One region of the Mesorhizobium sp. M0217 genome, then DNA from elsewhere that is predicted to be linked to it. Evidence: riboswitches for the same ligand, from Rfam matches in the RefSeq annotation. Region 1 holds a riboswitch; each other region holds the start of a gene.
The links. A riboswitch is a leader RNA that binds a small molecule or an ion and turns the genes downstream of it on or off. The one in region 1 is predicted to bind thiamine pyrophosphate.

Region 2: it holds a riboswitch for thiamine pyrophosphate, as region 1 does, so the genes downstream of both, thiB (thiamine ABC transporter substrate binding subunit) here and NKJ18_RS21135 (YkoF family thiamine/hydroxymethylpyrimidine-binding protein) in region 1, are expected to answer to the same signal.
Region 3: it holds a riboswitch for thiamine pyrophosphate, as region 1 does, so the genes downstream of both, thiC (phosphomethylpyrimidine synthase ThiC) here and NKJ18_RS21135 (YkoF family thiamine/hydroxymethylpyrimidine-binding protein) in region 1, are expected to answer to the same signal.

Annotation. Positions count from the first base shown of each region.
Region 1 is NZ_JAMYSN010000014.1:25,840-36,082, reverse strand. It holds gene NKJ18_RS21165 (GcrA cell cycle regulator) at 1-177, opposite strand, end outside; gene NKJ18_RS21160 (hypothetical protein) at 264-638, opposite strand; gene NKJ18_RS21155 (LexA family transcriptional regulator) at 719-1,381, shown strand; gene NKJ18_RS21150 (ABC transporter substrate-binding protein) at 1,550-2,557, opposite strand; gene NKJ18_RS21145 (ABC transporter ATP-binding protein) at 2,554-3,336, opposite strand; gene NKJ18_RS21140 (ABC transporter permease) at 3,333-4,175, opposite strand; gene NKJ18_RS21135 (YkoF family thiamine/hydroxymethylpyrimidine-binding protein) at 4,431-5,039, opposite strand; TPP riboswitch at 5,030-5,142, opposite strand; partial or broken gene NKJ18_RS21130 (GSU2403 family nucleotidyltransferase fold protein) at 5,353-5,742, shown strand; gene NKJ18_RS21125 (hypothetical protein) at 6,008-6,259, shown strand; gene NKJ18_RS21120 (DUF2934 domain-containing protein) at 6,415-6,654, opposite strand; gene NKJ18_RS21115 (hypothetical protein) at 6,747-6,962, opposite strand; gene NKJ18_RS21110 (DUF1236 domain-containing protein) at 7,061-7,390, opposite strand; gene NKJ18_RS21105 (hypothetical protein) at 7,733-8,035, opposite strand; gene NKJ18_RS21100 (hypothetical protein) at 8,196-8,525, shown strand; gene NKJ18_RS21090 (hypothetical protein) at 8,899-9,120, opposite strand; gene NKJ18_RS21085 (hypothetical protein) at 9,387-9,794, opposite strand; gene NKJ18_RS21080 (hypothetical protein) at 9,948-10,184, opposite strand.
Region 2 is NZ_JAMYSN010000027.1:23,221-33,463, reverse strand. It holds gene NKJ18_RS27775 (ABC-F family ATP-binding cassette domain-containing protein) at 1-1,253, opposite strand, end outside; gene NKJ18_RS27770 (thiamine diphosphokinase) at 1,255-1,914, opposite strand; TPP riboswitch at 2,077-2,191, shown strand; gene thiB (thiamine ABC transporter substrate binding subunit) at 2,235-3,242, shown strand; gene thiP (thiamine/thiamine pyrophosphate ABC transporter permease) at 3,463-5,061, shown strand; gene thiQ (thiamine ABC transporter ATP-binding protein) at 5,058-5,822, shown strand; gene NKJ18_RS27750 (M48 family metalloprotease) at 6,154-7,560, shown strand; gene NKJ18_RS27745 (RNA polymerase factor sigma-32) at 7,657-8,514, opposite strand; gene NKJ18_RS27740 (amino acid ABC transporter substrate-binding protein) at 8,912-9,685, shown strand; gene NKJ18_RS27735 (amino acid ABC transporter permease) at 9,823-10,243, shown strand, end outside.
Region 3 is NZ_JAMYSN010000025.1:33,864-44,106, reverse strand. It holds gene hemA (5-aminolevulinate synthase) at 1-393, shown strand, start outside; gene NKJ18_RS27170 (ATP-grasp domain-containing protein) at 959-2,263, shown strand; TPP riboswitch at 2,487-2,603, shown strand; gene thiC (phosphomethylpyrimidine synthase ThiC) at 2,707-4,542, shown strand; gene thiO (glycine oxidase ThiO) at 4,539-5,540, shown strand; gene thiS (sulfur carrier protein ThiS) at 5,509-5,706, shown strand; gene NKJ18_RS27150 (thiazole synthase) at 5,710-6,483, shown strand; gene NKJ18_RS27145 (thiamine phosphate synthase) at 6,480-7,085, shown strand; gene NKJ18_RS27140 (hydroxymethylpyrimidine/phosphomethylpyrimidine kinase) at 7,076-7,837, shown strand; gene NKJ18_RS27135 (hypothetical protein) at 7,859-8,032, opposite strand; gene NKJ18_RS27130 (hypothetical protein) at 8,491-9,156, opposite strand; gene NKJ18_RS27125 (hypothetical protein) at 9,400-9,687, opposite strand; gene NKJ18_RS27120 (hypothetical protein) at 10,240-10,243, shown strand, end outside.

The DNA of each region.
Region 1 (10,243 bases):
GTTGGCGAAGCCGATGGTCTTTAACGCGCTGTTGCGGTGGACGATGCCGATGATGGCATTGCGCGAGACCGGACTGCCGCGCAGCGCCGTGAAGCGGACGGCGATCCCTGTGGCCGACAGGCCATCCCTCAGCCAGACGGCGATCTCCTGCAATTCGGTGTCGGTATAGGCAGTCATGTCGGTATCCATTGATTGCGCGCGCAAAGGCCGAGCGCCGGCCCCGAGGGCCCACGGGAAAAAATCAGAGCGGATGGTCGGTGCGGTCAGCCGATACTGGCGGCCGGCAGCGAGCCGGCGAGATGTCGCAAGGCGGCTTCGGCGGCCGCTTTGGTGAGGGCGGAAACCGCCCTGCCCGTCAGCCGGTCGAACAGGATGACGGTGCCATCTTCCGTGCGGATGCAGGAAAGGCCCTGCCCGCCGGAAACAGCCCTTGGCGCACCGGCGGCGCCATGGGCCGAAGAGGTGGCCGGAGCCGGGAGAGGAGCGGCTCCGGCCGTTCCGGTCGATCGGGGGAACGACGGTTCGACCGGATCCGGGGCAAGAGCCCCGGTTTGCGTCCGGACCGGGGAGGAGGACAGCCCGGACGATGGGAGAAAGCTGAGGATGCCTGCGGAAACGCTTGCGGTTTGTTCGATCATGCGCTAAGCGTACGATATGTACGAAACGTACGCAAGCGAAATCGTACGTATTGGACGATAAATTTCAGGCAATTTGTACGATGCAGGAACCGAGGCACAGATTGCAGCAGGCACGGGCGGAGGCGGGTTATGCCTCGCCGAGCGACGCCGCGCGGGCATTGCGCGACATCAACAAGAACACGCTGATCAGTCACGAGAACGGCAACCGGCCGCTGTCGCGCAAGGCGGCGGAGAAATACGGCCGCCTGTTCGGCGTCGATCCCGGCTGGCTCTTGTTCAACGGTGACGGCGGCAGCCTTGCGGGGGGCCATTTCGGCTTTGACGAGTCGGGCCGGCAGATCCCGATGCCGTCGCTGGCCACCGTCGATGTGCCCATCGTCTCATGGATCAGCGCCGGCGAACTCGGCAGCCAGGACATGGTGGTCAATCTGAGCGACTATCCGACCATCCCCACCACCGATCTGGAGCAGGGCCAATGGATTGCTCTGCGCGTCGACGGCCCGTCGATGAACAAGATCTCGCCACCGGATTCGATCATCTTCGTCAACCTCAGGGACAAGCGGCTGGTGACCAATGGCTGCTACGTCATTTCGGACGAATCCGGCCAGGCCACCTACAAGCGCTACCGCCCCAACGAGAACCCGCCCTTCCAGCCGGCCTCCTACATGGACATCCCGCCGCCGGCGCTCGAAGGCGCCATCACCATCATCGGCCGGGTGAAGCGCTCGATGATCGATATGTGAGGGAGAAGGCGGTGAGGCGCAATCTCCCCCCTCGAGGGGGAGATGGCCGGCAGGCCAGAGGGGGTCGCCGCGCGTAAGGCGCTGACGTCCTCTGTCCGCGATAGGAAGTCGCGTCAGGACGTACCGACCCCCTCTGTCGCCTTCGGCGACATCTCCCGAGGGGGGAGATTACGCGCCCAAAAACTCGTTCGTAAAATACCCCCCTAAATCCGGCTTCTCCTTCAGAACCTTGCCATCGCCATCGAGCAATATGCCGGCGTTGAAGAGATAGGTTCCCATCGCCTCGATCTTGGCCTTGTCGATGGTGCCGATGACGCCGGCCTGGCTTCTGAGGAAGTGCCCGTCGACGAGCATCTTCAGCGAAGCGTGGATCAGCGCCGGGTCGGTCAGCGCATCCTTGTTGGAAGCGATCAGCAGATCGCCGGCTTCCTGCGGGTGATCGCAGGCAAATTGGTAGCCGCGCCGCGTCGCCTCGACAAAGGATGACGCCGCCTTTGGATTTGCCTGGAGATAGGCATCACTGGAGGCGATCAAGGTGGTGTGCTCGTCGGGCACGCCGTAGTCGGCGTAGCGGAAGCCGCGCTGCCTGACGCCTTTCAACTCGGCAGCGACGCCTTCCCAGGTCGAGACCTCCAGCGTGAAGTCGACCGAGCCGTTGGCCAGCGCCTCATAGGCCGAGGTGCCTAATGTCACCGTCTCGAAAACGCCCTTGCCGCCATCGTGGCGGATGATGGTCGAGATCAGCGTGTTTTCCCAGGCGCTGCCGAAGCCGCCATAGGTCAGACCGTCGAGATTCCTGGGACTCTTGATCTCGCCGCGATCCGCGTTGAAGACCAACCGGCCGGTCTCCTGCTGGACCACGGCGTAGACCGCCTTGAGATCGGCGCCGGCAGCCCGCTGGGTAAACAGGCCAACGCCGGCAATGCCGAAATCGGCGATGCGGTTGGCGACCAGCGTGCCGGCGCCAGTATCGCCATAGGGCAGGATCTCAACATCGAGCCCGGCCTCGTTGTAGAATCCTTTGTCGCGGGCAACGAACAGGCCGACATGGTTGGTGTTGACCGTCCAGTCGAGCGCAACGGTGATTTTTTGCGCAGCCGCATGAGCGCGCGAGGCCAGCGGCAGTCCGGCAGCCAGCGTCAGCAGCAAAGCCTGCCGGCGTGTGAATTCGGTCATGAAAAACTCCTTTGAGCGGTCTGCGGAAACAAGCCCCGGTCAGTCCCGGGATTGAGCAGCGTGTCGAGGATGTCGGCTTCGAGCGCGGCGGCCTGGCGCGCGGCATCGCTGCCGGTGGTGCGCGGGCGCGGCAGCGGCACGGCAATCTCGCCGATGATGCGGGCCGGCCGCGCCGACATCAGATAGATGCGATCGGAGAGGTAGACGGCTTCGCGCACGTCATGGGTGATCAGCAGCGCCGTCCAGCGTTGGCGCTGCCACATGCCTTCCAGCCAGCGCTGCATACCCGCGCGGGTCAGTGCATCCAGCGCGCCAAAGGGCTCGTCGAGCAGCAGCATGTCGCGCTGCTGCACCACGGTGCGCAAAAGGGCGGCGCGCTGGCGCATGCCGCCGGAAAGCTCGGCCGGCCAGGCGCGCTCGAAACCGGCAAGGCCGAACTCAGCGAACAACGGCGCGACGCGTTCGCGCGCCGCCTTGCGGCCAAGACCCTGCACTTCCAGCCCCAGCGTCACATTGTCGATGACGCGCCGCCACGGCATCAGCGCGTCGCGCTGCGGCATGAAGGCGAAGGGGCTGCCCTGCAATGGCGCGCCGTCGAAGCGCATGTCGCCCTCGCCTTTCAGCGCGCCGGTCAGCAACTGGAACAGCGTCGACTTGCCGGCGCCGGAAGGGCCGAGGATGGAGACGAACTCGCCGGCCGCGACATGAAGCGAAATGCCGGCGAGCACCTCAAGCGCGCCGAAGTTCTTCCTGATGTCCCGGAGTTCGAGCCGCGTCATTGACGGTTCTCTTCTGCAGCTTCAACCTTGCCGTCGCGGCTTTCGCTCCCTGCATTCTCCCAAGGCATGGCGAAGCGCTGGACGAGCACCGCAATGGCGAACAAGACAAGCGTGAGCGCGGCGCTGACGGCGACCGCGGCGAGCACCAGATCGGGCCGAAAGTTGTTCTTGGCATTGAGCATGTAGATGCCCAGCCCCTTCGCCGCCCCCGCATATTCGGCGAAGATCGCGCCGACGACGGCGTAGGTGATGGAGATGCGCAGCCCGGCGAAGAAATAGGGCAGCGCCGAAGGCAGGCGCGCCAGCCAGAAGATGCGCCAGCGCCCTGCCCCCATGGTGGCGAGCATCTGCGAAATCGCCTTGCTGGTCGCGGCAAAACCCTCGACCAGCGCCACCATCATCGGGAAGAAGGTAACGAGCGCCACAAGCAAGATTTTTGGCATCAGCCCGAAGCCGAACCACAGTACGATGAGCGGCGCAATCGCGACCAGCGGCAAGGTCTGGCTGATAATCAGCAGCGGAAACAGCGCGCGGCGCAGCGGGGCCAAGAAATCGACCAGCGCCGAAAGCACGAAGGCAGCGACCAACGAGCAGGCGAAGCCGGCTGATGTGGCGCGGATGGTGGGCAGCGTGTTGTCGGCAAGGGCAGCGCGATGCTCCCAGGCCTGCTGCAGCACGCGCGACGGCGCCGGCAGCATGGTGGGCGCAGCGCCACCATAGCGGGCGTAGAGCTCCCACGCCGCGAGGAGCAGGGCGGAGGCGCAGGCGGCGGGGATGGTCTTGGCGATGGCTGCGGCTAATCTCCCCCCTCGAGGGGGAGATGTCGCCGAAGGCGACAGAGGGGGTCGTCTCGCATAGAGCGCCCACGCCTTGCCGATGCGAAAAGGACGTCGGCGCTCCACGCGCTGGGACCCCCTCTGGCCTGCCGGCCATCTCCTGCTCGAGGGGGGAGATTCGTGGGCATCGCGGTCTTCGCCAATCGCCAATGGCTCCCCTCCTCTCTGTGCTGAGGGGTCAGAGGCATCTCCTCCACGCAATGGGTCAGATAAACCAGCCACGGCAATATCCTCAAGGAACGACGCTTGAGCCGCGGCTCAGACGGCGCTCGGGCTGTTCGCCGAGATCGTGATGTCGAGGGTGACGTGGCCGGCGCCGGGGCCGAAGCGGCAGAAGGCCTCGTTGAGCGTGGCAAACACCGCACCGGCATCGCCACGCAATTTGGTGCAGAAGTTCTTTGAGCGCTCAAAGACGCCGGACTGTTTCAGGAAATCGATGCAGCCGTAGATCTCGTCCATATGGTCGCCCGTGCCCATAACGTAGAGCGAGAACTGCGCCGCCACCGGCTGGCCGGTCGACGGCGTGGCCTGGACAGCGCGGATCGCGGCGATCTTGCGCTCGTCCAGCGGAATGGCGGGGCCGCCGGTCTCGTCGGAGCGGCAGATCGGATCGTCGGGCTCGCCCGGACAGCCGCGCGAGATCGCCGCCGAAAGCACGCAGTGCTTGCCGCTTTTGGCCGCCGCGACGAACAGGTCGCGCATGGCGGGAAACAGCACCTCGGGCGGCCCGACCATAAGGGTCGAGATGTCATCGGTTTCGATCCGCAGCCGGTCGCGCCAGGGATCGAGCGCGCCGAGCGCGCCGAGGATGACGCCGACGAAATCGTCGGTCATGGGATAAAGGGAAATCTGTGCGCCTGAAAACATCGCCCGCCTCGCTCCGCTGGTATTATCCAGATCAGCTTTAGGGTCCGAAGGCTTGCCGCCCTCATCTCAGCCCCGACGATACGGAGCACCCCTGTGGATGGGCGGGTTAAAGCACCGTTCGCGGCATTGGGGAAGCCGTTTGTTGAGGCACTGCGGGAAAGTGTTTTGGGCCAGACGTGCCGGGCGCCCGGGCGTTAACAGACGACTCGTCAGTTCGTTGCGTTATAACGTTTCCACGAACTTCTTATAACTGCGTTGAAATTCAAGCTGATAAACGTAATTATAAGAAAACGGCAGAGACTCCGCGCAGCCCTTACGGTTTCTGGATTTCCTTATCCGCGACCCCATCCGGACTGTGCTCCTGCATCGCTCGGGCTTGCCTGTGCTGGTCCCCTCGCCCCAGCGCTACGCCATCCACAAGCTGATCGTCGCCTCGCGACGCGGGCCGAGCGCTGGCGCCAAGCGGGAGAAGGATCTCCATCAAGCGCGCCTGCTGACCCAAGCGCTCGAAGCCACGCGTCGCCAGGACGACCTTGCCTTCGCCTTCATGGAAGCGTGGGACAAGGGCGAAAACTGGCGCGAGACGATCCGGGGCGGCTTGAACCTGTTCGACGCCGCCACGAGGGAAAACAGTCACACCATCCTGGGGAAATCCCTCCGCGAAATTGGTGCGACTCCTGAAGGATTCACGATGCGGGATTAGCTGAAGCGACCGCTGCTATATTCATTTCCATCGTCCCAACCGTACGAAATTGGCTTGACGCCTATTCGTACATAAAGTACGATATCTCTTTTCGCAGAGAGGAATGTCCTTGAGCACAGCGAACCATGTTGCCTTCGCCGATCTCTCTCGGCCTTTGCTGTCACCCCCGTCGTTGCCGCCGCCTTTGTTGCCGCCGCCTTTATTGCCGCCCCCTTTGTTGCCCTTGTCATTCGATCAGTGCGAACGCCTCGCCGGGGCTTGGCGAATGGCCAGCCAAGACATCGCCGACGACATCCGCTTCATCCGCCAATATCTGAAAGTCGTTGCCGAGAAGGACGAGAGGCTGTCGACCGGCACCCTTGTTCACAGCCGCGCCTATGTCGAGGCCTGCGCCGGCTGGCTGCCACAGACTGTAACGCGCTATCTGCGCCACCTGCGCCAGATCACCGAATGCGAACTGGCCATGACAGCTGCCGGCATTCGCTTTGCGCTGTCGAGTTATGCCTGGGAGGCATGAGGGCGCCTGTCGCCAAACACAAGGAATTGCGCTGCCCGTCGCAGGCGCAATTCGTCAGGTTGAGAGGCTCGGGCGCGCCTGAACGGCGGGCGCCAAGGATGGCCCGGCCAGCGAATTCCGGCCTTGCTTTATTTCGACTGGCCTTATTTCTGGCCTTATTTCGATTTGGCTTTGCCGGACTTTGCGGCGGCAGGCTTCGCTGCCTTTGACTTGGCGGCTGCCTTGGCGGGCTTGGCGTCAGCTTTCTTCGCCGCCTTTTTGGGCTTGGCGACCGCGCCATCGACTTCAGCCGTGGCCTGCTCCCAGTGTTCCTGATGCGCGCCTTCAGGCCGGCCGGCCTTTTCCCAAATCTCGTGCGCGCGCTGGCGAATGCGGTCCTGTTTGTCGTCCGTCACTTAAGCCTCCGTGGTTGGGTCCGGTCGGTTGGTCCAGATTCCACGAAAACATTAGCCGAAAATTCGGCCGGCGTCTTGAGTGACGAGACATCTCAGCGCGGGTCGGAAATCACCGCAACGCCGAGCAGCGCCGCTTTCTTGACGATCAGCCCCGCGAGGTCGGCATCCGAACGATCGGTGCCGGTGCGCTCCCGCAGGAGCGCGATCGCTTCCTTCATCGATAACAGCGCCGTGTTGCGCTCGGCCAGCAACTTGTCGCAACACGCCGCAACATTGGCGGAGTTCGGGGTCTCGACATGCGGCAACATGGCAATTCTCCTTTCATCATGTTCGTCATTCGGCCCTGCCGCCCTTTTGGGAAGAACGACAGGGCCGTATCACCGATGAATGGTTAGGTTGTCGAGCGTTACTCGACCACCTCGACAATCCTGCGCGTGCTGGGGTCGACCAACACGGTATGGTTGTCGACGACGGCGTATCTGTACTGAACGTCGGGAACCTCCTGCAGCTCGACAGTGTCAGGCAAGGCAGTGCCGACATTCAATTCGACGCCGAGCAGATTGACCGAGGCAAGCGGATGTTTCTTTACGTACTGGTGCACGACCGTGCGCTGTTCCGGGGTGATGATCACCTGCTGCTGTGCCGGCTGCGTGACGATGACCTCGTCGGCGGCGGCAATGCCGATACCAGCGATCATGGCGAGCCCGGCGACGGCGGGAATAAGGATGGTTTTCATCTTCGTCTCCTGTCGTTGTTGGCGAGCTCCGCCGTGTTCCCGCATGAGGCGAAAACAGCGCAGATCGAGGTGGCGGGCTCCTGGAGGCAAACGCAGCCGGTACGGTCTTGTTCCGCAAGCGGAGACTAAATTGATCGGCTTCTCGGTCATGCCAGCAGAACCCGCACCCGCAAGATTCGCATTGAAGCACAATCCCTCAGGAGACCTTCGACGCGGACGATGCACGGCTCCAAATTCCGGTGGCGATCGCGGCCGGCGCCGGCATTGATCCGGTGACCGCGTCGCCCGGCCAGGACCGGAACCGACCGCCTTCGTGCCACGCCGTGAAGTTTCAAGCAAAGGTCATTGCTTCGGCGGCTGCGCAGGCACCTCGCCAGGCTTGATCACCGGCGTCTTGCCCTGGTCCGGCGGCGGCTGCGTCATACCCTGGTCACCACTGGGCGGCGGCTGCAGCACGCCGCCGCAGGGACCGAGCGTGCTGGTCGATTCGCCACCGCCATTGGCGACCGGCGGCTTCCGAGCATCGTCCTGAGGCTGCGCCTGGCAAGGCGCGGCAGGGCCGTGCTGGTCGCCATTGTCCTGCGCAGCCGCCGGGTCGGGCAGCGCCAAGAGCAGCACGCATGGGATGAGGGGGAAAGTCTTCATGGTCCAGCTCCTCTGGATTCATCTCCTTGGCAAAACAGACTAGTCCTTGGCAAAGCAGACTGGCGGCAATTGGTTCCACGGAGATGGAGTGGTTGCCGGAACCTGACAGCCGGAAGTGAGTTCCACCTTCTCGACGCAAAGCCGCCCAGAGGAGGCAATCATGGAAGAACGAAACAGAAAACCCAATGACGAGGTCGAGGCGCCACCGAGCAAAAACGATGCCCGCGACAGGATCGCCAATGACGAGGTGGAAGCGCCGACGCCGCGCCGGCAGGATTGGGATGCGCTGCGTGGCGCAACGGTCCTGCCCGACGGAGCAGATGAGGAAAGCCTACCGGACACCACCGGTGTCGAGAAGGAAGGCGAATTGCCCGAGGAGGATGACGACAACCCCTACCAGGACAGTGACGATGCCTTGCCCGACGACGCCGAGGAAGCCGCCATTGGTCACGACCTGGCGAGGCGCGGCGGCCCGTTCGACGACGTGTAAGGGCAGCGACCGCGGACTTTCGAGAGGTTTCCCGGGACGTCCACGCCGTCACCAGTTGGACCAAGTATGAGCTGAAGGCGATGCCGGAGCATCGCGATATTTCGAAGGATCCGGCTGGCCGGATCCTTCGTTTAAGGCGCCTTGGCGGTTTGGCTTAGCCCTTGTGTCAAGGGCTGGACGGCGACAATCTCGGCACCTTCGACAGCCGAGAACGCGAAGCCCAATATTTCAAGCGCCGTCGAGGGCCGCTCGCCTGAAATCTTCAAAGTGCGCAAGAAATCCCACCGCGGGCGGTGCAGACACGCTCCGGCATCGCGGCGCTGCGAACCGGGCCATCGACCGCCGGCACTTGAGTGCCGACGGGCTCTGACCTTCAATTCGACCCGGGATCGCCGAGCGCCTCGGTGACGAAGGACGCCGCGATCAGGTCGTCGGCGTCGAGGCGTAGGGAGCCTTCGACACCTCCCATGATGGCTGCGACCTTCTGGAAGGTCTGCATCTCGTGTTCAGTAACGCTGGCGTCTCGCATCCTGGCTTTCAGATCGGCGATGCGTCGGCCCAGTGAGGCCGACGTTCCGATTTCTCTGTTCGACATGGTGTCCTGCTCCTCCCCCAACCCATGCTGTGGACGTACTCAAGGCTGCCTATATATAAGGCAGCGCGAATACAGTCGCCGCAACGCGCGATATCTGGGAAGGTTCCGGCGCCAAATAGTCACGAAATAATACGTGGTGGGACTCGGGTATGTTAAGCGCCGACGCGGCGATAGACACCGCAGCCAGCGGCTGCGGCCATCGGCCTGGCCAACCCGTGTCGCGGGTCGCGAACGCGGGTCGGACTTTGATCGCCGCGCGCGAACAGTCAGCGAGAGGCCGGAACCACGCCGGACGCCGAGCGCGCCGTTTCGGGCGAAAACACCACGAAAGCAAAAACCAGAACGGCAGCGGCGATAATGAGCGAGCCGCCGGCGACGATCGGTTCAAGCGCCGGGTTTCCCTGCAGCATCACATACAGCGCCGGCAGCATGATCACCAAGCCGAGAGTGTAGAGCCCGTAGTGGATCATGGCGACGCGACGCGCCGCCTTTTGCGGATTGAGCGCGTAGTAGCCGCCGAAGATGGCGCTCGTCACCCAACCGAGCAGATTGATATGCGCGTGCGCCGGAAAAGCGGCGTGGTCGCCCGAGATCGCCATCTGCAGGCCGGCCGCAATCCCCAACATCAGGAACAAGATGGCAGTTTTGAAAAAGAGTTCCGAAACCCTCGGCATGTCATTTCTCCCCCTATGCGGTCTGCGACCGCTTGCGTCCTGGAGAATACACCCACGCGCAGAACTTTTCCACGCCCCGCTTATGGGGCCATGCCTGCACAGCTTTTTGCACGCTGTTCGACTTTTCTGGCTGCAACAACCCGGCGCCGCCCGCTACGGCGTCAGCAAGATGTCGGCGCCCGCTCGCTCATCGAACACCACCGCGCAGCCGCGCCCCAGCGCCACTGCCGACAGCGCGTTGGCCACCGTCTCGTCCGGCGATACGAAATCACCGGTCAGCACTCGCAACTCCTCTACCGCCCTGGCCATTGACACGCAGTGCCCGGCAACGCGATCGCTCGTGCAGGCGTCAACGACGCTGACGAGGTCGATCATCTCGAACTGGCCCATACCGGCCTCCACAAAAACAGCGTCCCGTCGCGGATATGAACGCTGAGGCGAGAGACAAT
Region 2 (10,243 bases), on a different contig from region 1:
ACACGCGCCAGGAGCAGCCGCGCCCGTTCGCCGCCGGACAGCTCGCGCACCGGGGTGCGCGCCTGTTCCGGCTTGAACAGGAAATCCTTCATGTAGGACACGACATGGCGCTGCTCGCCATTGATGACGAGGTTTTCGCCGCGCCCGTCCGTGAGATACTGCGCCAGGGTCTCGGCCGGATCGACCGCCTCGCGCTTCTGGTCGAGCGTGGCGATTTCCAGATTGGTGCCGAGCCGCACCGAGCCGGCATCGGGCTTCATCTCGCCGGTGAGCATCTTCAACAGCGTCGTCTTGCCGGCGCCGTTCGGCCCGACAAGGCCGACGCGATCGCCGCGCTGGATGCGGGTCGAGAAGCCCTTGACCACGGTCAGGTCGCCAAAACTCTTCTCGATGTTCTTGGCCTCGATCACCAGCTTGCCGGATTCGGCGGCGTCGCTGGCCACCATGGTCGCCGAGCCCTCGGCGCCGCGATGGCCGCGAAAACGCTGGCGCATGGTCTGCAGTTCGCCCAGGCGGCGCATGTTGCGTTTGCGGCGAGCCGTCACGCCATAGCGCAGCCAATGCTCCTCGCGCACGATCTGGCGGCCGAGCTTGTGCTGTTCGCGCTCTTCCTCTTCCAGCACAAGGTCGCGCCATTCCTCGAAATGGCCAAAGCCCTTGTCGAGGCGGCGGGTCTGGCCACGGTCGACCCAGACAGTGGCGCGCGAGACGCGTTCGAGGAAGCGACGGTCGTGCGAGATGACGATCAGCGCCGAAGACGTCCGGACAAGCTCTTCTTCCAGCCATTCGATGACCGACAAATCGAGATGGTTCGTCGGCTCATCAAGCAGCAGAATATCGGGTTCGGGCGCCATGACGCGGGCAAGTGCTGCGCGGCGCGCCTCGCCGCCGGAGAGATCGTTGGGGTTCTCCGTGCCGGCGAGGCCGAGATGCTCCATCAGATATGTGGCGCGGTAGGGATCGTCGGCAGGCCCAAGCCCGGCCTCGACATAGGCGCGCACATTGGCAAAGCCGTCCATGTCGGGCATTTGCGGGAGATAGCGCACCGTTGCCGAAGGCTGGCGGAAGACCTCGCCGTCTTGCGGCTCGATCAGACCAGCAGCAATCTTCAGGAGCGTCGACTTGCCGGAGCCGTTGCGGCCGACGAGCGCGATCTTGTCACCGGCGGACGCCGTCAGTTCGGCGCCATCGAGCAGCGGCGTGCCGCCAAAGGTCAGTCTTATGCCGTCGAGGTTGAGAAGGGGCGGGGCCATGTCAGCTTTCAGGCAAGGGGTAGGGGTGGGCGAGCAGCAGCGCGCGGCCATGGCCGAGCGCGATTTCGAGGCCGCCCCCGGTCGTGTTGGACTTGACCTCGTTCGAGATGGTCAGCGACGAGCCGAACACGACCTCGACATGGTCGAGCGGCCACATCGCGCCGGACACGGTGAGGCCCGAAAGATCGGAAAAGCCGAGCACCGAAAACAGCGTTCCGTCGGCATAGTCGAAGCCGGCCTTGCCAGGCAGCAGAGGGGCGCCTTCCTGCGCTCCGCTGGTCAACAGCAATTTTGTGCCGGCCTCGGCCAGCCGCAGGCTGAGCGCCAGATGGAGGAAGGCGTGGTCGGCGCGCTTGCCGCCGAAAGCGCCGGCCAGCACCAGGCTGGTGGCGCCGCGTTCCAATGCCGCCGCGATCGCCAGTTCGCCATCGGTCTTGTCCTTTTCGGGAGGAAACACCTCCCGCGGCACGGCGGCGAGATCGGCAGGCAGGTCCGCCGGCACGGAATCGAAATCGCCGACCCACAGCTCCGGCATCACGCCGAGCAGGCGGGCATGATCGATGCCGGCGTCGGCGGCGATGACGCGCGTGCCCGCGACCTGGCGGTCGAGCCGCGGCGTGCGGACGAGATCGCCGCCAAGCAGGATGGTGAATGTGCTCATATCCGCTGGCCCTTACCAGCCCCGCCGACGAAACGGAAGGCCGAGCGGCACCGTCACTCTTTGTTGGAGCATGATCTTTTTCCGGAAACGGATTCCACTTTCCGGGATCACGCTCGGGCAAACTTCCACTTGCGTGGCACCTTGGCCGGGCCTATGTGTCGAAACGCTCTAACGGGGTGCCGGACGCGATCTTCGCGGACCGGCTGAGAGGCAGTCTCGCCAACCCGCTGAACCTGATCCGGTTTGTACCGGCGGAGGGATTAGACGCTTCGGACAGCCCGACGCCTCAATTCCTTTCAACACGAATGAAGGAGGCGCCGATGCGCATTTTTTTGTCCCGTCTTGTCCCAGCGCTTGGGCTTGCTGTTTCGCTACTGGCAAGCCCTGCGTGCGCGCAGGAAAAACTCACGATCTATACCTATGAGAGTTTCACTGCCGACTGGGGTCCAGGCCCCCAGGTGAAGAAGGAATTCGAGGCCGAGTGTGGCTGCAGCGTCGACTTCGTCTCGGTGGCCGACGGCGTCGCGCTGCTCAATCGCGTCAAGCTCGAAGGTGCGTCGACCAAAGCCGATATCGTGCTTGGCCTCGACACCAACCTCACCGCGGAAGCCAAGGCTTCCGGCCTGTTTGTCCCACATGGCGCGGTGGCTGAAAACAACGTGCCGGGCGGCTGGAGCGACGACACTTTCGTGCCCTACGATTATGGCTATTTCGCCGTCGTCTACGACACCGAGAAGCTGAAGAACCCACCGAAGAGCCTGAAGGAATTGGTCGAGGGCGATGCCGCCGACAAGATCGTCATCCAGGATCCGAGGACGTCGACGCCGGGCCTTGGCCTGCTGCTGTGGGTTAAGTCGGTCTATGGCGACAAGGCGCCGGAAGCCTGGGCGAAACTCAAGGGCAAAGTGCTGACGGTGACGCCGGGCTGGAGCGAGGCCTACGGCCTGTTCACCAAGGGCGAGGCGCCGATGGTGCTTTCCTATACGACGTCGCCGGCCTACCACATGGTGGCGGAGAACACCGGGCGCTACCAGGCGGCCTCGTTCGAGGAAGGCGAGTATCTGCAGATCGAGGTCGCCGGCATCACCACCACGGGCGCGAAGAATCCGCTGGCGGCGAAGTTCCTGGCCTTCATGACCGGGCCGAAATTCCAGGATGTCATTCCGGAGACCAACTGGATGTTCCCGGCCGGGAAAACCGACAAGCCGCTCAATCCGGCTTTTGATAGGCTGGTCAAGCCGGCGAAGACCTTGCTGTTCAGCCCGGAAGAGGTCGCGGCAAATCGCAAGGCCTGGGTGGATGAATGGCTGGCGGTGATGAGCAAGTAGATTTGGCTGTATAGTCAAAAGATGAGTGCTCTACGGCGCCCCCCTCTGTCCTGCCGGACATCTCCCCCACGAGGGGGGAGATTGGCCTTTACGTTGACTTTCGCCAATCTCCGAAGCTGCAGGAATGAGCGGAGCGCTAAAACCGCCAATCTCCCCCCTCGTGGGGGAGATGTCCGGCAGGACAGAGGGGGGCGCGAAGGAACGCGACGCCCGGTAAAGAGTGCAACGCTCTGACCCCCGCATCACGGCCGGCATTGTCGCGCTTGCGGCAATCGCGCTGCTGATCGGTGGCGCCTTCGCCGGCCTTATCCGCGAAGGCGCGCACGACCTTTCCGGCGCCGCGTCCGCCTTTGACCTCTATCTCCTGCGCGTTGTCCGCTTCACGCTCTGGCAGGCTGCGCTCTCGACTCTGCTTTCCGCCGTACCGGCGCTCTTCGTCGCCCGGGCGCTGTCGCGGCATCCGCGCTTCTTCGGACGCGGCTTCATCCTGCAGCTGTTCACTGTGCCCCTTGCCTTGCCGGCAATTGTCGGAGCGCTGGGAATACTGGCGCTCTATGGCCGCGCCGGTTATTTCGCCGCGATCGGTGGCCAGAGCTGGCCCGACATCTATGGGCTGTCGGGCATCCTCGTCGCCCACGTCTTCTTCAACCTGCCGCTGGCCACCCGGCTGTTCCTCGAAGCGCTGGGAACGGTGCCGGCCGATCAATGGCGGCTGGCGAGCCAGCTCGGCATGGGGGCGAGGCCAGCCTTCCGGCTGATCGAGTGGCCGGTGCTGCGCGCCGCGCTGCCGGGCGTCGCCGGGCTTGTCTTCATGCTTTGCATCACCTCCTTCACCATCGTCCTGATCCTCGGCGGCGGGCCGGCGGCGACGACGCTGGAAGTCGCCATCTATCAGGCGCTGCGTTTCGACTTCGATCCGGCGCGAGCGGTGACGCTGACGGTGCTACAGATCGCGCTGACTTTCGCCGTCATGCTGGCGCTGACGCGGCTCGGCGCCAATGTGACCGGCGACGCCAATTTGCCTGTCGCGCCGCGCCGCTATCACTTGGCCGGCAAAGCAGAAACAGCGTTCAACGCCGTCCTGATCGTGCTCGCCTTGCTGTTCGTCGCCGGACCGATGGCGGCCACCGTTGCCTCCGGCCTCGGCGCCGATCTCGGCCGGCTGGCGGGCGAGAGTGCCGTGCGTCAGGCGACGCTGACCAGCGCCGGTCTCGCCTTCTCGGCGGCGCTACTTTCGGTGGCGCTGGCACTGTCGCTGATCATGGCGCGGCGGGCACTGTCGCTGCGCCGCCGGTCCAGTGCCCGTTCATTGCTCGAACATGCCACCGACACCGGCGCCGGCTTCGTCCTCGTCGTGCCGCCCATCGTCATCGGCGCCGGCTGGTTTCTCCTGCTGCGCACGGTCAGCGATGTCTTTGCCATCGCGCCGGTCATGGTCGTCACCGTCAATGCGGTGATGGCGATGCCCTTTGCCATCCGCGCGATGCGCCCGGCCTATGATGCGGCGAGCGAGCGCCATGAAAAGCTGTGCGCGCAGCTCGGCATTGCGGGCTGGAACCGGCTGCTTCTGGTCGACTGGCCATCGCTCCGGCGGCCGCTGGCCACCGGCTTTGCCTTCGCCATGGCACTGTCGCTCGGCGATCTCGGCGTCATCGCGCTGTTCGGCAGCGATTCGGTGCAGACCTTGCCCTATCTCCTGCTGGCGCGCATGGGCAGCTATCGCACGGCCGATGCTGCCGGGCTGGCTTTGCTGCTCGGGGCGGTCTGCCTTGCATTGGTGGTCGCGGCAGACTGGCTGGGACGGGGAGAGAGATCGTGACGTCCGCTGTGGAGAAAGGCACGACTGTCCGGCTGGACAAGGTCTCGTTCAGCTATGGCGAAACGTCATTCCTGTTCGATGTCGAATTCCATACATCTAAGATCACCGCCATCATGGGGGCAAGTGGTTCGGGCAAATCGACCTTGCTCAATCTGGTGGCTGGTTTCGAGACGCCGGAGTCCGGTCGTGTGCTGATCGGCGGCGCCGATGTCGGCGCCGAGCCGCCTTCGGCGCGGCCGGTGTCGATGGTATTCCAGGAAAACAATCTGTTTGCTCATCTCTCGGTGGAGAAGAATGTCGGGCTCGGCCGCTCGCCATCGCTCAACCTGACCGACGCCGATCGCGCCGCAATCGCCGAGGCGCTTGACCGCGTCGGCCTGGCCGGCAAGGAGATGCGCCTGCCGCGCGAACTCTCCGGCGGCGAAAGGCAGCGCGTAGCGCTCGCCCGCGTTCTGGTGCGCGACCGGCCAGTGCTGCTGCTCGACGAGCCGTTCGCTTCGCTCGGGCCAGCACTGCGCGACGACATGCTCGACCTGGTGGCCGGCGTTCATGCCGAGCGGGCGATGACGGTGCTGTTCGTCACGCATCAGCCGGAAGACGCTCGCCGTATCGGCGAGCAGATGGTTTTTCTGGACAATGGCAGGGTTGCCGCGACGGGACCTGCCGCCGATTTTTTCGACGGCACTGGCCCTGAAGCGTTTCGGCGCTATATCGGCGCAAGTTCGGGCGGATCACGCGATATTGCCCGGAAGCGGACATAATTTACGACCAAACCGGCTACAGGTGATGTGGCGCTTGCTTGCCATGGTCCAGCTGATGTGGCTAGGTCCGCTTAGTACTGGTCCGGCACGAGCCGTGATTTGCCCCCTACAGCGCCGCATCCGGCCGGATGCGTAAACGCTGTAGGTTTTTTGATGTGTGCAGGATTGCCAACGAAAACCGATTTTTCGCTGGCGCGGACCCCGGTCCAAATCATGCGCCGAGAGCTGAAGGAACGCCGTGCTGCCGACCGGCACTGACACTTTGAAACGCAGACCGCTGGTGCGCTTCCTCGCGCTGGCCGGCCTTGCCGTGGCGCTGGCCAGCTGCCAGATGTTCACGCCTCCCGAAGTGCAGGAATCCGGCTTCCAGCCTTCCGACAAGCCGATCACGGTCGACAATGTCGCCGCCAACAGCAAGCTTGCCGAACTGGCGAAGGCACAGCATCCGCGCATCCTTGCCACCTATGGCGGCGAATATTCCGATCCCAAGCTCGAGCGCATGGTGGCCAAGGTTGTCGGCAGCCTGACCGTGGTGTCGGCCAATCCGACCCAGACCTATCGCATCACCATCCTCAATTCGCCAAACGTCAACGCTTTCGCGCTGCCGGGCGGCTATCTCTACGTCACCCGCGGCCTGCTGGCGCTGGCCAATGATTCGGCCGAACTCGCCGCCGTCATCGCGCATGAGATGGGCCACGTCACCGCCAATCACGGTCTGCAGCGACAGCAGCTCGAGGCCGAGGAAGGCCTGGCGACCAAGGTGGTCTCCGATGTGCTGGGCGACAGCCCGACCGCCAAGCAGGCATTGATCCGCGGCAAGCTGAGGCTGGCGCAGTTCTCGCGCAACCAGGAGCTGGAGGCAGACGCGATCGGCATCAAATCGATCGGCGAGGCGGGTTACGATCCCTATGCCGCCGGGCGTTTCCTGCAGTCGATGTCGGCCTATACCGATTTCCGCTCGATCAGCGGCGCCACCGACGCCAGCCTCGACTTCCTGGCTACGCACCCCAACACGCCGCAGCGAATTGATCTGGCGCAGCGCCACGCCCGCCAGTTCGGCGCGCCGGGCATCGGCACGCGCGACCGCGATTCCTTCCTGGCCGGGATAGACGGCCTGCTCTATGGCGACACGCCGGAAGAGGGCTATGTGCGCGGCCAGACCTTCCTGCATCCGGGCCTCGGCGTTTCGTTCACGGTGCCCGACGGCTTCATCATCGACAATTCGGCGGCGGCGGTGACGGCGACCGGTCCCGGCGACATGGCGATCCGCTTCGACGGTGTGTCGATCGACAAGGATCGTGCGCTGACCGACTACATCAGAAGCGGCTGGGTGGCCGGTCTCGACGAGACCAGTGTGCGCCAGGAGACGATCGACGGCAACGAGGCGGCGACAGCGCACGCCGGCGCCGATGGCTGGCAGTTCGACATTGCGGTGATCCGCGCCGGCGGCCAAGTCTACCGGCTTTTGACAGCGGCCCCCTCGGCCAGCACGACACTCGATCCGGTGGCACGCTCGGTCAGCGGTTCGTTCCGCGTGCTCAGCCCCGCCGAGAAAGCGGCACTGAAGCCGCTGCATATCCGCGTCGTCACGGTACAGGCCGGGCAGACGATGGGCACACTTTCGGCGCAGATGGTCGGCGTCGACCGCAAGCTCGATCTGTTCCGCGTGCTCAACGCGATGTCGCCGGGCGCCTCGGTTTCGGCCGGCGACAAGGTCAAGATCGTCACGGACAGATAGCGCCGGTCTTCGTCAGAAACCCCAGCCTTCGTAGTGCTTTTTTCTGAGATAACTTTTCTGAGATAACTCGGGGCGGTACCCCTGTTCCTGGCAATCTCACGCTGCCATGAATTCGGGGTTCTGCTTGACCAGCGCGAGCTTGAGCTTTTCCATGGCGCGGGCCTCGATCTGGCGGACACGCTCCTTGGAAATGCCGAGCGTCTCGCCGAGCGCCTCAAGCGTCGCACCTTCGTCGGTCAGCCGACGCTCCTCGATGATCCTGAGTTCGCGGGCATTGAGCGCGCGGAGCGCCGTCTTCAGCCACATCAGGCGCCGTTCGACGTCGATGGTGTCGCCGGCGACCTCGTCAGGCAATGGATCGTCCGAAATCAGGAAGTCCATCCGCTCGGTGGTACCGGCCTCATCGGCGAGGGGTGCGTTGAGCGAAGAGTCAGGTGCTGAAAGCCTGGAATCCATCTTCTCGACATCGGCCTCGGAGACGCCGAGGGCTACCGAGACTTCGCGGTAGAGCGTGGCGTTAGAGATCGGCTCGGCGCCGTTGGCAAGACGGGCGCGCAGGCGCCGCAGGTTGAAGAACAGCGCCTTTTGCGCCGAAGAGGTGCCGCCGCGAACGATCGACCAGTTGCGCAGGATGTAGTCCTGCATCGAAGCGCGGATCCACCATGTCGCATAGGTCGAGAAGCGCACCTCGCGCTCCGGCTCGAAACGCGCGGCTGCTTCCAGCAGCCCGACATGGCCCTCCTGGACCAGATCGCCGAGCGGCAGGCCGTAATGTCGGAATTTCGAAGCCATGGAGATGACCAGCCGCATATGGGCGACGGTAATCTGATGCAGCGCCTGCTGATCCTGGTCTTCCTTCCAGCGCAAGGCGAGAACATGTTCCTCATCGCGCTCGAGGTAAGGGGCTTTCATTGCCGTGCGGACCATGGTCCGTCCTGCCGTGTCTTCGATCATGCCGCGCTCCTGCTCCCGGACATTTTCGGACGGCCTGGCGGCCGTTATCTCTGTTTGACGCAATTCCGAGGGAAACCGCTTTCCCACTTTCCTGGAATTGCTTCGGGCCTAGCGCAGCCAAGGGTTCTTGAAATGGAAACGCGGCGCCCTACAACAAGCCATGAACGTGCCACACCGGGGATTGGTTCCGCCGCCGATGGCGGTTGTTTTGTGCGGTCCGACAGGGCGCATCGACACCGCAGATCGGGACTATTGGCACCGATCCGAGCTGCTTTGAGAATCTGATTTCTGGATCGTCGTTTTTTTGAAATCTGGTTCCTTATTTTGCTGCGCTGTATCTGTCAGTTTCCGGCTCTCACAAGCGCCGGACACCGGCCAAGGACGGGATCACACAGAAATGAAATGGCTCAAGTCGCTCATCGTCGCCGGAACGCTTCAGGTTCTGGCTGTTACATCAGGCCATGCCGGCGCCAATCTTGACCAGATCAAGCAGGCCGGCACCCTCAAAGTCGGCACCGAAGGCACCTATGCGCCCTTCACCTATCATGATGCTTCCGGCGCGCTGGTCGGCTTCGACGTCGAGATCGCCAAGGCGATCGGCGACAAGCTCGGCGTCAAGGTCGAGTTCCTCGAAGGCAAATGGGACGGGCTGATCGCCGGCCTCGACGCCAACCGCTACGACGCCGTGATCAACGAGGTCGGCATCACCGACGCGCGCAAGGCCAAGTACGATTTCTCCGATCCTTACATCGCCTCCAAGGCCGTGCTGATCGTGCGCGGCGACAACACCGACATCAAGACCTTCGCCGACCTCAAGGGCAAGAAGTCGGCACAGTCGTTGACATCGAATTTCGGCAAGCTCGCCGAGACCAACGGCGCCGAACTCGTCGGCACCGACGGCTTCGACCAGTCGATCCAACTGCTGCTCACCGGCCGCGCCGACGCCACCATCAATGACAGCCTGTCTTTCCTCGACTTCAAGAAGCACAAGCCGGACGCCAATGTGAAGATCGCCGCGCAGGAAGAGAACGCCGACTATTCCGGCGTCATCGTGCGCAAGGGTGATCCGGAGCTGGTCGCGGCGATCAACAAGGCGCTGGCCGACATCAAGGCCGACGGCACCTACAAGAAGATCGCCGACACTTATTTCGGCCAGGATGTCTCGCAGTAAAGACCATCTCCCGGCGGTTTGCCGGCAATGACAAATAGCGGCGGGCCGTCTTTGACGGCTCGCCGTTTTTCGCATGATATGAGAAGCACACAATCGCACTGCCGTCACCGCGGCGGTCTGTGAAGGAGGAGCCGTTCGTGCCGCACTGGCTACACCTGATGCTGGACTCGTTGCCGACACTGCTGTGGGCGGCGTTGATCTTCACCGTACCGCTGACATTGCTGTCGTTCGCACTCGGCCTGTTCGTCGGCCTCGTTGTCGCCCTGGTGCGGCTGTTCGGTCCCAAGCCTCTGGTTGCCGTGGTCCGCTTCTATGTCTGGATCTTTCGCGGCACGCCGCTTCTGGTGCAGCTGTTCCTGATCTTTTACGGCCTGCCTTCGGTCGGCATATTGCTGGACGCTTTTCCGGCGGCGCTGATTGGCTTCACCCTCAACATAGGCGCCTACAGTTCGGAAATTATCCGCGCCGTGATCGGCTCGGTGCCGAAGGGCCAGTGGGAGGCGGCCTATTCGATCGGCATGACCTGGAGCCAGGCGATGCGGCGTACCATCCTGCCGC
Region 3 (10,243 bases), on a different contig from region 1:
ATTTTCACCACGGCGCTTGCGCCAGCGCTAGCGGCTGGTGCGCTGGCAGCGCTGCGCCATCTTCGCGATTCAGATTCAGAACGAATTGATCTGCACCGGAAAACGAAACTTTTAATCGGATTGCTGAAAGAGGCGGGCATCCCCGTCATGCCGACCCGAAGCCACATCATTCCTGTGCCTATTGGTGATCCATTCCGTTGCAAGGAAGCGTCCCGCCAGCTTCTGGATCAGCATGGAATATACGTTCAGCCAATTCTGGCGCCGAGTGTTCCGGTGGGAACCGAGCGGTTCAGGGTGACGGTTACGCCTGCCCATAGTACGACAGATATTCGGACGTTCGTCGATGCGCTCAGGCAGGTTCTGCTGCGGGACAATCTTGGCAAGGCTGCCTAATGTAAATGCTGGGAACGACAGGGCGCGCAGCCTCAGACCTGATTATATCAGCCGGGCTCGCCGAGGTGGAAGCGGCGGTCAGCGATCCGGTTCTGACGCCCGATCGCATCTTCGAATGTCATCGGAAAGCAGTTCCGTAACCCGCAATGACAGCTTTCGCGATCTTAAATGATGTGACTCCATGATTGAATGGGGCCGTTTGACGACTCGCTGCTTACACATCGGGCCGGTTCCAGATTCAGGGCTCACCATGAGCCGGTATGACCAGAGCGCATGTTCTTGTGCTGCGAGTTTGATGTGGCTTGGCGTGCCCTACCCGAGGGGTAGGTCACGCCCAGGCCCACGGGATCACACACCAACCCCAGCTAACCTGGTTTGAACGGAGCAAGCCTCCGACGCCGCCCTAATCCGCTGCAACAGATCCTTCAAATCAATTTACAAGATTTTTACAACCGTCAGTCGTTGACAATGGTACGGCACCCCGAGTCTGAGGTCCGGCACGGCCACAAAAGTGACACCGGTACCCTCGGACCGCCGCCAGCACGCAACATCGGGATTAACAGCAATGGTAAGAAGAAGAGCGCTCATATTGGTCGAAGGCCATAGGGGTACTGGTCAGCTATACGTCCAAGCGGCTCAGTGTCTTGGTCTTCATCCAATTACTCTGACGGCTGATCCACCTCGGTACGACTATCTTTCGGCGGAAAACGTTGAGGCAATCCGTGTCGACACTGGCAATCTCGAAGCGTTGGTCCGCGAAAGTTCGCGGCTGCGTGCTACCCACGACATTGCTGGCATTACTGGCTTTGCCGGGGACCATGAATCGATCTATGCGACAGTTGGCAAGCTTTGCCGGCATTTCGATCTACCGGGACCGAACCCTGAATCGATTGAACGAAGCTGCGACAAATTCAAGCAACGCCAACTCCTCGCGCAGGCCGGCGTTCCAATACCGGCCTATCGGTTGGCAGCGAATGCGGCGGAGGTAGAAAGCTCGGCTGCAGAGATCGGCCTGCCCGTGATTCTTAAGCCGGCAGTAGGCAGCGGCAGCATGGGTGTCCGATTGTGCCGCAGCCTCGAAGACGTAGCCGAACATACGACCCATCTATTGGGCGGAAAGCACATATGGCGGTCTACACCGAAAATACTCGTCGAAGAATTCGCACAGGGCCCGTTCTATAGCATTAATGTTATGGGGAATGAGGTCGTTGCGATTTGCGCCAATGACTTTGGTCCCCTCCCCCATTTCGTCATACGTGAGGTGACGTATCCGGCCCTGCTAACCGATCAGGAGCGTGAGCGCATCGCCGATGTTTCGCTGAGCTGTTTGCGGGCTCTCGGCCTTGGCTGGGGGCCAACTAACATTGAACTCCGGTGCACGAAACGCGGTCCAGTTGTCATTGAAGTCAATCCGCGTCTTAGTGGCGCGCCCGACCCTCAACTGGTCCAGTTAGCTTACGGTGTCGACCTCGTCACCGAGCACATCAAGCTTGTCATTGGCGAGGAATGGGATCTGCGCAAAAAGCATTCGCATACTGCGGCCGCGCGATTCCTGCTTCCTGATCAAGATGGCACCCTCGACTGGATTGGTGGCGACACTCAGGCAGCTGCTATATCAGGTGTGGCCGAGGTCAAATTGAATGTTGAACCCAAGACACCGATCGTCAGGAAGGGGGATTTCCGAGACTGGATTGGACATGTCATTGCCACTTCGCCCAGCCGTGCTGAAACCGAGGGCGCCCTTCAGCGAGCGGTCGACTTGATCGAATGGTCGATCACCCCTTTTCCGGCGACAATAAGAGGTGATCGAGAGCACGATGTTTGTGGGGCGTTCGGGCGGCCCACCAGTTCTGTTCCGATCAGGCATTGACGGCTTAAGATCCTTGAAACGCAGCAGTTCCGTCTACGTCAATGTCACATCAAGTTTGACGAGGCAAATGCAGCTTTGGCCACACCTGCCTTGTCTCCCGCGGAACTTCTCCGCGACCCATGGCGAGGCCGTCGGCCCAATTTGGGCCCAATTTGAATGCCGCCCACCGCCGCCGCAGGACGAACATGCGCTTGACAAGACAACGCCGGCCCGTTCAACTTGAGGCATTCACCAGGGGAGTCCCGGCAAGGGGCTGAGATACTGCTGGCTTTCGCGGCGCAGTGACCCGTTGAACCTGATCCAGTTCATACTGGCGTAGGGACGGTGCAAGCGCTCTGCGGGAGTTCACGCCCGAGGTCCTGTTTCGGCAGGTCGACAGAAGCGTCTTTTCATCCTTCCGGCACAGAACTGGGTCTCCAATGCATGAGCAAAGGAGCCTCAAGATGAATGCCCTCACCCCAGCCGTCTCAACGGGGCCGCTGCCTGCTTCGCGTAAGATCCACAAGCCCGGTGCCATCCACCCGCAGATCAGGGTGCCGATGCGCGAAATCTCCGTCCATCCGACAGCCGGCGAACCGCCCGTCACCGTCTACGATCCGTCGGGCCCCTATACCGATCCGGCTGTCGAAACCAGCATCGAAAAAGGCCTGGCCCGGCTTCGCCACGAATGGATCTTGGCGCGCGGCGATGTCGAGGTCTGCGACGGCCGCCATGTCCGGCCGGAGGACAACGGATTCGCGACGGGCGAACGCCTGACGCCAGAATTTCCCATCCGCCACCGACCGCTCAGGGCCAAAGCAGGCAAGGCGGTGACGCAGCTTGCCTACGCGCGCGCCGGCATCATCACACCCGAAATGGAGTTCGTCGCCATCCGCGAGAACCTTGGTCGCGAGATCCTGCGCGGCAAGCTTGAGCGCGACGGCGAGGCTTTCGGCGCGACGCTGCCCGATTTCGTCACGCCCGAATTCGTGCGTGACGAGGTGGCGCGCGGACGGGCGATCATCCCCGCCAACATCAACCATCCCGAGAGCGAGCCAATGATCATCGGCCGCAATTTCCTGGTCAAGATCAACGCCAATATCGGCAACTCCGCCGTCACATCGTCGATGGCGGAAGAGGTCGAAAAGATGGTGTGGGCGATCCGCTGGGGCGCCGATACGGTGATGGACCTGTCGACCGGCCGCAACATCCACAACATCCGCGACTGGATCGTGCGCAACGCGCCGGTGCCGATCGGCACGGTGCCGCTCTACCAGGCGCTCGAAAAGGTCGGCGGCATTGCCGAGGATCTGACCTGGGAGGTCTACCGCGACACGCTGATCGAACAGGCCGAGCAAGGCGTCGACTATTTCACCATCCACGCCGGCGTGCGGCTGCATTACATCCCGCTGACCGTCGACCGGGTGACGGGTATCGTCTCGCGCGGCGGCTCGATCATGGCCAAATGGTGCCTGCACCATCACCGGGAGAGCTTCCTCTACGAGCACTTCGCCGAGATCTGCGACATCGCCAGAGCCTACGACGTCTCCTTCTCGCTCGGCGACGGCCTTCGTCCGGGCTCGATCGCCGATGCCAACGACGCGGCGCAGTTCGCCGAGTTGGAAACGCTCGGCGAGCTGACGCAGATCGCCTGGGCGAAGGATTGCCAGGTGATGATCGAGGGGCCTGGCCACGTGCCGATGCACAAAATCAAGGCGAACATGGACAAGCAACTCGCCGTCTGCGGCGAGGCGCCGTTCTATACGCTTGGACCGCTGACGACCGACATCGCGCCGGGCTATGACCACATCACCTCAGGCATTGGCGCCGCGATGATCGGCTGGTTCGGCACCGCCATGCTCTGCTACGTCACGCCCAAGGAGCATCTCGGCCTTCCCGATCGCAACGACGTCAAGATCGGCGTGATCACCTACAAGATCGCCGCCCACGCCGCCGACCTGGCGAAGGGCCATCCGGCAGCGAAAGTCAGGGATGATGCGCTTTCCCGCGCGCGCTTCGAGTTCCGCTGGGAGGACCAGTTCAACCTGTCGCTCGATCCGGAAACGGCGCGGTCCTTCCACGACCAGACTTTGCCCAAGGAAGCGCACAAGGTGGCGCATTTCTGCTCGATGTGCGGACCGAAATTCTGCTCGATGCGTATCTCTCACGACATCCGTGCCGAGGCGCAGAAAGAGGGCATGGCGGCGATGGCGGCGAAATACCGCGAGGGCGGTGATCTCTACCTGCCGGCGGACGAGACCGGGGCACCGCTCATACCTCAGCCACGTGAGCCATCATGAAGGTCTTGGTCAAAGGAGCGGGCGTTGCTGGCCTCACCGCCGCCTTCGAGTTCGCCGCACGCGGCGCGGCGGTTACCGTTGCCGAGACAAGGCCTGCCCTTGGGGGCAATGCGTCGTGGTTCGCCGGTGGCATGTTGGCGCCGTGGTGCGAGCGTGAAAGCGCCGAGCAGCCGGTGCTGGATCTCGGAAGCGACGCCGCCGACTGGTGGGACGCCGCAACGCCAGGCTTGGTAGCACGACGGGGAACGCTGGTCTTGGCCGCGCCGCGCGATGCGGGCGAGCTCGACCGGTTCGCCAGCCGCACGACGGGCTATCGGCGCGTCGAGGAAGATGAAATTGCCTTGCTGGAGCCCGACTTAGCCGGCCGCTTCCGCCGCGGATTGCTGTTCGCCGATGAGGCTCACCTCGACCCACGCCCGGCGATGGCGGCACTTCATGACAAGCTTGCGACCATGGGTGTCAAATTCCACTTCGGCTGCGACGCCCGGCCTGTTTCGGGTTTCGCCCGTCAGATAGACTGTATGGGAATGGCAGCGGCCGATGACAGGCTGCGCGGTGTTCGCGGCGAAATGCTGATTCTTCGCACGCCTGATGTCTCGCTGTCGCGGCCGGTCCGTTTGCTTCATCCACGCTTTCCGCTTTATGCCGTGCCGCGCACCGATCACCGTTTCATGATCGGAGCGACGATGATTGAAAGCCAGAGTGCCGGACCGGTGACGGCGCGTTCCATAATGGAGCTGCTGGGTACCGCCTATGCCCTCCACCCGGCCTTTGGCGAGGCCGAGATCGTTGAAACCGGTGTCGGCGTCCGCCCAGCCTTTGCCGACAACTTGCCGCGCGTCGAAACCAAGGGTGAAATCATCGCGATCAACGGGCTCTATCGTCACGGTTTTCTCCTGGCTCCCGCCATGGCGCGCCAGGCTGCCGACCTGGTTTTCAGTCAAGACAGAACCAAGGAGCTTGCTCATGAAACTGATGGTCAACGGCGAAGCGCATGAGGTTGCCGCCACCACGCTGGCCGAGCTGCTTGCCGCGCTCGACTATGAGGGCGATTGGCTCGCGACCGCCGTCAACAATGACCTCGTGCACAAAGCCAACCGGGCGGAATTCCAGTTGAACGACGGCGACCGGATTGAAATCCTCTCGCCCATGCAGGGCGGCTAGGCCATGATCGAGCTTTATGAAGCCGAGCTTCCGTCGCGCCTGCTTCTTGGCACGGCTCAATATCCTTCGCCGGCCATCCTTGCCTATGCAGTCAGGGCTTCGGGCACGGCGGTGGTGACCGTCTCGTTGCGCCGTGAAATGGCAGGCGGCAGGGCTGGCGAAGAATTCTGGTCGTTGATCCGCTCGCTTGGTGTCAGAATCCTGCCCAACACTGCTGGCTGCCACTCCGTCAAGGAAGCGGTCACGACCGCACAAATGGCGCGCGAAGTCTTCGGTACGAACTGGGTCAAGCTCGAAGTGATCGGCAACCATGACACCCTGCAGCCGGATGTTTTCGGTCTGGTCGAAGCCGCCCGCATCCTGTGCGAGGACGGTTTTGCTGTATTCCCCTATACCACCGACGACCTTATCGTTGCCGAGCGGCTGCTTGCGGCGGGCTGCAAGGTCTTGATGCCGTGGTGCGCGCCGATCGGTTCCGCTCTCGGACCGATCAACATCACGGCGCTGCGCTCGATGCGCGGACATTTCCCAGATGTTCCGCTGATCGTGGATGCGGGGCTCGGACGGCCGTCGCACGCGGCAACCGTTATGGAGCTCGGCTTTGACGCCGTACTCCTGAACACCGCGGTCGCCAAGGCGGCCGATCCGGTCGGCATGGCGCGTGCGTTCGGCAAGGCGGTCGAGGCCGGTCGTGAAGCTTTCGGCTCGGGTATGCTTGAACCGCGCGACGTCGCCGTGCCGTCGACGCCGACCATCGGCAGGGCCGTTTTTTCATGAAGCTCGATCCCTTCTACCTGATCGTCGACAGCGCTGACTGGGTCGAGCGGCTGGTCCCGCTCGGCGTCAAGCTGGTTCAGTTGCGCATCAAGGATAGGGACGAGACCACGCTGCGGTCGGAAATCCGCCGCGCGAACGACGTCTGCGCGGTCCATGGTTGCCAACTGATCGTCAACGACTATTGGCGCACGGCAATTGAGGAAGGCTGCGACTTCGTCCATCTCGGCCAAGAGGATTTGGCTGCGGCCGACCTGCTGGCGATTAAGTACGCCGGATTGAAGCTCGGGCTTTCCACGCACGATCATCTAGAACTGGAAATGGCCATCGCTGCCGAGCCCGACTATGTCGCGCTCGGCCCCATCTATCCCACCGTCCTGAAGCAGATGAAATGGGCGCCGCAAGGGCTCGAGCGGATCAGCGAGTGGAAGCATCGGGTGGCGCCGATCCCATTGGTCGCCATTGGCGGCCTCAACCCCGATCGGCTCGACGGTGTTTTCGCGGCTGGTGCGGACACTGCGGCGGTGGTCACCGACATCACGTTGAATGCCGATCCCGAAGCGCGCACGCGAGAATGGATCGAAAAGACAAAGCCATGGCGCTGAGGCGAGAACCGCATGTGCTCGTGGTCGGCGGATCTGACTCCAGCGGTGGGGCTGGAATTGCACGCGATATTGAGACGATCTCTTCCATTGGCGTCCGCACCTGCCTGGCTGTCACAGCGCTGACGGTGCAGACGCACGAAGCCGTGATGAAAATCCATCCTTCGCAGCCCGATCTTGTGGCCAATCAAATGCGCGCCGCGCTGCGGGCCAACAAGGTGGCGGCAATCAAGATCGGCATGCTTGCAACGGCCGAGATCGTCGTAGCCGTCGCGGCTGTGCTCCGCGAAAATCCACAGGTGCCGGCAGTACTCGACCCGGTGCTGGCCTCGACGTCAGGCCGGGCGCTTCTGGACGCAAGGGCCATCGCCGCAATGAAACGCGACCTGATGCCCCTTTGCCGCCTCGTCACACCCAATCTCATCGAGCTGGCGCTTCTTGTTGGCTTAGAGCCAGCGGTTGATGAAGACGGCGCGGTGTGGCAAGGCCAGGAATTGCTGGTGGCCGGGATGCAGGCCCTGCTGATCAAGGGCGGCCACGCGGCGGGACCCCGATCGATCGATATTCTGTTGCGCCCCGATCACGAACCAGTCCGCTTTGACACGCCGCGTCTTGCCGCATCGATGCGCGGGACGGGCTGCATGCTGGCCAGCTCGATTGCGGCACATCTGCCGAAGGCGCAATCAATCGAGTACGCCGTGCGCCAGGGCAAGCTCTTTGTGTTAGAAAAGCTTCGGAAAACCCCAGCCGAATAGCCGTAGAGCCGGCTCAAGCGTTCAGCGGCTGACGCTGAAATGGAAGCCGTAGCCCTCCTGCCCTTTTTTCACAGGGCGTGACGGGATGAGGCCGCTTTGCAGATCGGAATTCAGCGGCGCCGAGACAAGCTGCCCTGCCAGGCCGGGAAAGTAACGGGACTCTTCCTGCGGCGAAGCGCACTGCCAGTCAGGCATGGGGATGCACTTGTGCCTCCTGGCGAGTGTAAGGCCGCAGGAGCGAGCCATTTCAGCGCGGCGGGGGCCGCCGGATCTGGCCCCGCAGTGCTGGAGCAAAGCAAAGGCCGGTTTGAGTGGGTGGGGAGAGAGGGCCGCGCGCCTCTCTTCCCGCTACATAGGAAAGGTGCCGCTAGGCACATCCATGTCGGCGCAGCCGTGCCGCGAAGCGGCCCAAGAAAGAAGAGCGTACAAAACGGAAGCACCGAAATGCCCGCCAGCGGGACCAAGTCAGATCGGTGCAGGAGAAAGACCGTGGCCCTGAGACCGTCTCAACAGGGCGGCCGTAGGAGCATCAGCAACGCGCCGCCGTCAGGCGGGATGCGGAACGGACGGCCCCCGGCGAAGGGCGCCGTTCTCTTTGAGCTGCGACCCTGGTGAGCGCCTTCGTGCCTAAAGCTGTGCCGTCGGGCTAAGCTTCAGCTTAAGATCGTTCTGAAAAGCCGAACATGGTTCGTCGAGGTAACCCTTGAGGGAAGGATCCTTGTCGGGTTCCCTGTTTTTCGACAAAATCGCCCTGCAGAATTTATATTGCGATTTGGCGGCATCGCACTGCTGGATGTCCGCCTTATAGCAAGCGTGGACCAAAAGGCTCCCACGTAATCATGCTCGACGTTGTTGGAAGAAAGGTGGGTCTGAATGTCTTGGAGAATGGCAACTCCATGGGACATCCCATCTGCTCCGGAGTAGGTCATTACGAGTTGACCGGGTCGTTCAAAGCCGCTTACCGAGCCGCTCCCTGCAACGTTCTCGTAGGTGCCAGACAAATCCGGGGCCGACGTGAATGTCACCTTGAAGGGGTGCCCCAGGCCGACGGGGGTGACATCCGTAAAGTCGGGACCGTAGTACACCGAGAGATACCACTCGCCCTCTGTAAGAGCGTTGGGGGCTTGCCCGAGCCCAAGGCGCTGCATGCTCTTGTCGATGACAGTCCGAACGACGTTGGACGTGCCCTGCTGGATGCCTTCGCCGAAGCCGGTCCAGATGAAGGCGCCTACGGCCAACACAGCCACACCCAGCAGGCCGAACCTCGCACCTGTTGACTTCGTTTCACGCCCGGGCTCGATTTCCGGCTGGTCCTGCATCCGCCCCTCGCAACGCTCGTCGGGAACAACTTGGGACCCGATTATGGGCCCCAAGGGATCGGTCAGCAGGCTTCCAGATGAACTTTCTTCTTCATGTGCATTCCTCCTCGACTCAAGGGCACTTGCCGTGCGGAGCCGAACACACGCAGTATGGAGATGATAACCCGATTGCGGCTTTCAAGTGTCCTCGCATCCCCCGAGGGCGCCACCTGATCTCTCGGGCAACCTTGTTCGGCGCCGCAGTTATTGAGGCGGCCGGCTTGGAAGCAGTTCCTTATGGCCCTCATGCATAAACCAGAGCACCCGTTTGAGGTGACTGCGAAGGGCCTTACGGGCGCGGATTGGCTCTTTGACCGGATCGATACCCAGTACATCCAGCGCCATCTCCTCTTCGCTGGCACTGTCGGCGCAAGCGTCCATGAGCTTCAAATAGAGCTCGAAATGCTTGTCATCATATGCGGTTAGGCTTTCCGACCAGGGGACTTCCGTTGCAATGGTTGGATCAGGCGTTGGGCGCGATCTGCTTTTCATCCATGTCTCGCTTTGGCGATGAACCAGGCCCCCGTTCCAATTCAGAATATCTCCATCTAGCGCACTTTCAACCGTTCTCGGCCTTCTTCGGACAGTCCCCAATCGTTGCATATGGTCGTGGGTTCCAAATTGGCGCACGGCTGCTCGCGACCAATACATCCTCAACTTGGCGAGGCGATGTAACGCCCGGCTGAACCAGAATGGCGCGGCTATTGAGCATCGCCGATTGGATCGAACCTCTTATTTTAGCTTCGCGATAATCTTGTCTGGCTGCTTGCAAGCGTCCATCATGCCGCCGTACATACGCTTAAGGATCTCGCCCATCACCGTACGAGCAGCAAACATTTCCAAACTCGATCTTGTAACGCGAGGCTTTGCGTTACTGCATAGCTGCATTGCGCAATATGTGTTTGCGCAATGCACAACTTTTAGCGATTAAGCTTACAGCTGATGCACGCGATGGTTTCCTCCCATTCCATCGTACCAGCTGTTCCCCTCTGAAGGTTTTGACTTTACACCTAAAGGGCCTCGGTTTTCCGATGGCCCCTTTTTTTGG